Regions from separate parts of the Methylobacterium sp. EM32 genome, predicted to be linked through region 2. Evidence: predicted binding sites of a transcription regulator. Region 2 holds the regulator's gene; the other holds the start of a gene.
What was found. Region 2 encodes LexA, which represses DNA repair genes until DNA is damaged. Its sites were predicted from a motif close to TGTTCNNNNTGTGTTCNG; they were not measured.
Positions count from the first base shown of each region.

Region 1: radA (DNA repair protein RadA) is a predicted target of LexA. The motif match lies at 1,161-1,178, and genes of this name have one in related genera.

Region 1 covers NZ_JBEXZS010000075.1:16,510-18,707, forward strand. The annotation lists gene radA (DNA repair protein RadA) at 1-1,112, opposite strand, end outside; gene ABZT49_RS11040 (cytochrome b/b6 domain-containing protein) at 1,297-1,872, shown strand; gene ABZT49_RS11045 (TetR/AcrR family transcriptional regulator) at 2,002-2,198, opposite strand, start outside.
Region 2 covers NZ_JBEXZS010000062.1:15,092-17,289, forward strand. The annotation lists gene uvrB (excinuclease ABC subunit UvrB) at 1-31, shown strand, start outside; gene ABZT49_RS09430 (hypothetical protein) at 387-668, shown strand; gene lexA (transcriptional repressor LexA) at 857-1,609, shown strand; gene ABZT49_RS09440 (NCS2 family permease) at 1,703-2,198, opposite strand, start outside.

The DNA.
Region 1 (2,198 bases), on a different contig from region 2:
GCGGGCTCGCTGATGCGCAAGCCCCCGGCGACGTTGAGGTAGACGTCGTGCCCCCCGAGCCGGATGCCGCCATGGGCCTCCAGGACGGCGAGCACCATCGACAGGCGGTTGGGGTCCCAGCCGACCACGGCGCGGCGCGGCATGCCGAGCGCCGAGGGCGCCACCAGGGCCTGGATCTCGACGAGGAGGGGCCGCGTGCCCTCCATCCCGGCGAAGACCGCGGTGCCCGGCGCCGCGAGGTCGCGCCCGGCGAGGAACAGGGCCGAGGGGTTCGGCACCTCCGCCAGGCCCCCGTCGGTCATCTCGAACACCCCGATCTCGTCGGTCGGGCCGAAGCGGTTCTTCACCGCGCGCAGGATGCGGAAATGGTGGCCCTGGTCGCCCTCGAACGAGGCGACGGCATCCACCATGTGCTCGACGACGCGGGGCCCGGCGATCTGCCCGTCCTTGGTGACGTGGCCGACCAGGATCACGGCGGTGCCGGAGGTCTTGGCGAAACGGATCAGGCTCTGGGCCGAGCCGCGGACCTGCGTCACCGTGCCGGGGGCCGATTCGACCGTCTCGGTCCACATCGTCTGGATCGAATCGATGATCGCCAGCGCCGGCGGCTTGCCCTGGCTCAAGGTCGCGATGATGTCCTCGACGTTGGTCTCGGCGGCGAGTTCCACGGGGGCGCTCGCGAGTCCCAGCCGCTCGGCCCGCAGGCGCACCTGGCCCACCGCCTCCTCGCCCGAGATGTAGGCGACGCGCTCGCCCCGCTTCGCCAGCGCGGCGGAGGCCTGCATCAGCAGCGTCGACTTGCCGATGCCGGGATCGCCCCCGAGCAGGATCACCGAGCCGCGCACGAAGCCTCCGCCCGTCACCCGGTCGAGCTCGGCGATGCCCGACGAGGTCCGCGGCGCCTCCTTGACCTCGCCGGTGAGGCCTTCCAGCGGGAAGATCCGGCCGCGTGCCCGGCTCGGCCGCGTCGCCACCGGGCCGGAGACGGGGCTTGCCGCGCCGGTCTCCTCGACGATCGTGTTCCAGCCGTTGCAGGCCTCGCAGCGCCCGCGCCAGCGGTTGTAGACCGCGCCGCAGGACTGGCAGGCGAAGGTCTGGTGGGTCTTCGCCATCGGCGGCGGATCTCCGAAAGATGAGGGCCGCGCGCCGGCAGCCGTGTGTGTTCCTGATATGTCCCGAGGTGGGCGCCGGTGCAACCGCACCTCGGCGACCTTTGGGAAACGAACCTGCCGCGCTCGCGTCCCATTCCGCCGCGAAAGCGTGGGCATACTCCCTTGCATCACGGATGCGCGCCCGATGCCCCGCCCAGGCCGACCCTATACCTACGACCGCGTCCAGCGCGGCTTCCACTGGCTGATGGCGGCCCTGATCGTGCTGGCGCTCGGCCTCGGCATCTACGCCGCTTGGCAGGTGCCCGGCACCTCGCCGCGGCGCGAACTCCTCGACATCCACAAGTCGCTCGGCCTGACGGTGCTGCTGCTCCTGCCGCTGCGCGTCGTCTACCGGCTCGTCGCCGGCGAGCCGGCCTACCGTGCGCCGCCGACCCGCAGCGCCCATGCCGCCGCGCGCCTGGCGCACCTGACGCTCTACGCCCTGATGCTGCTCCTGCCGATCAGCGGCTACGTCTACTCGGCGGCGGGCGGCTACGGCCTGCCGTGGTTCGGGGTGTTCTCCTTCCCGCGCCTCGTCCCGGTCGACAAGGCGCTGTCGCAGGCGGGCTACGGCGCGCATTACTGGATCGGCTGGAGTTTCGGGATCCTGCTCGGTCTGCACCTGCTGGCGGTCGCCTGGCACGCCTGGATCCGCCGCGACGAGGTGATGGGGCGGATGTGGCCGCGGCGGGGGGCAGGGAGTGAAGAGGTTTCCGCCTGATTCGAGCCAATACGAAGAGGACGCTGGAATTCTCCTCTCCCCGCCCGCGGGGAGAGGAGAGAACCCGCGCCACTTCCTTGGTCGGACAGCTCTATCACCCACGGTGAGAAAGAATCCTGCCCCAATCCGTCAGGCGCAGGCCGAGAACGCAGTCTCCACCAGCCCGCCCACCCGCTCCGCCCCCAGCGCCTCGTCGAACAGGATGCGGTAGACGATCGGTGCGACGACCCGGTCGAGCACCGTGTCGATGTGCGGAAACACCTCGCCCCGCGCCGCCGCGCGTTCGGCGATGGCGGCGATCTGCTGCCTGACATAGCCGCAGCAGC
Region 2 (2,198 bases):
GAAATACAAGGGGCGCAAGGGGCGGGGGTGAGGGGCTGTATCCGGATTGACTGTCCGCCCCACCTGCCTCCTGGAGCCTGCTTGATCGGCGGCATCGTCGATCTGCTACACTGGTCGACCAATCTCGGTGTCATCCCGGGGCTCGGCGCAGCCGAGAACCCGGGATCCATAGCCGCTGACGGTGCAGGATGACGTCGAGCGCGATCCGCCTCTTTCTCCAATGTCAGCGGTTATGGATCCCGGGTTGCGCTTTCGCGGCCCCGGGATGACGCGGAGGGTTGCATTCGGTCTGCCGACTTGAACAGCCCCTGCAAGTTGGTCTGGATCGGGTGGAACCGCTCCGGCCCCTCGCGTGTACACGGCCCTCAACGAGAGGAGAGCGGCGGATGACATCGATGATCCTGGGGGCCGGCATCGTCACGGCTCTCCTGCTTCCCGTGCCGGCGCTCGCCCAAGCGGCGCAGACCACGGTCGGCCCCGGCGGCCTGCGGCTGCCCCAGGTCATCGCCGGCCAGCCCCCCGCTCCCGCCGCTGGCAGCGACGGCGCGGTCGCTCCCCCGGCCCATGTCGATTCCCTGCAAGACGCCTTCCACCGGCCGCTCTCCGCGACCGCGGAGCCGCCGCCGAATCCGCTCTTCACCCATCGGCCGGCACCCACCCGCCGGTAGCAGAGCGTCGTTCTCCCGGGCGACGGGCCGGGTTTGCCTGCCCGACATCGCTCGAATCGACCCGGATCTCTCCCCTCTGCTGCGTTCTCCCGCCGCAGTTCCAGACCCGCTTGCAGAACACTTGCGGAACGCTTACCATGTTCGCGATTTGTTTCCGGAGCGCGCCAGCGCGGGGATGAGAGTGTCACATGCTCACGCGTAAGCAGTTGGACCTGCTCCGCTTCATTCAGCAGAGAATGCGCGAGACGGGTGTCCCCCCGTCCTTCGACGAGATGAAGGACGCCCTCGACCTCAAGTCGAAATCGGGCATCCACCGGCTGATCACGGCCCTGGAGGAGCGGGGCTTCCTGCGCCGCCTGCCGAACCGGGCCCGGGCGATCGAGGTGATCCGCCTGCCCGAGGCGGTGACCGGGCCCGTGGCGGCCGCGCCCGTGGGGCACGGATCCGGCGCCGAGGTCGTGCGCTTCAACCCGAGCGTGGTCGAGGGCGGTCGCGCCCACGAGCCGAAGCGGCCCGCCGGCATCCCCGCCATGGCGTCGGCGTCGGACGAGAACGGCCAATCGGTCAGCGTGCCGGTGATGGGCCGGATCGCCGCCGGTACGCCGATCTCGGCGATCCAGAGCCAGAGCCGCTCGGTGGCGATGTCGCCGGACTTCCTCACCAGCGGCGAGCATTACGCGCTCGAGGTGCGCGGCGACTCGATGATCGAAGCCGGCATCCTCGACGGCGACCTGGTGGTGATCCGCCGCCAGGAGACCGCGAATACCGGTGACATCATCGTGGCGCTGATCGACGACGAGGAGGCGACCCTCAAGCGCTTGCGCCGCCGCGGCTCCTCGATCGCGCTGGAGGCCGCCAACCCGGCCTACGAGACGAGGGTGCTCGGGCCGGACCGGGTGCGGATCCAGGGCCGGCTGGTGAGCTTGGTCCGGAAGTACTGAGACCTTTTTGGACGTGGCGCCGGATAAACCCTCCCCCTCTGCGGGGGAGGGTGGCCCCTGCGTCAGCAGGGGTCGGGAGAGGGGCAGCGCCCGTCAGTGCGCGCTGCCCGTCGCCACGAACTTGAACAGGAACACGCCTGCGATCACCCACACCACCGGCTTCACGTCGCGGAAGCGGCCGGTGAGCAGCTTGATCACCGCGTAGGTGATGAAGCCGAAGGCGACGCCGTTGGCGATTGAGTAGGTGAAGGGCATGAGCAAAGCGGTGACGCAGGCCGGCAGTACCTCGGTCAGGTCGTCCCAGTCGAGATCGACCAGTTCGTGCAGCATCAGGCAGGCGACGTAGAACAGGGCCGGCGCCGTGGCGTAGGCCGGGACTGAACCGGCAAGCGGCGCGAAGAACAGGCAGGCGAGGAATAAAACCGCCACGGTCGCGGCGGTGAGCCCGGTGCGGCCGCCCTCCTCGACGCCCGACGCGCTCTCGAGATACGCCGTGGTGCTCGACGTGCCGAGGAGCGAGCCGACGAAGATCGACGACGAATCCGCCATCAAGGCCTTGTCGAGGCGCTCCATCTTGCCCTCGGTGAGG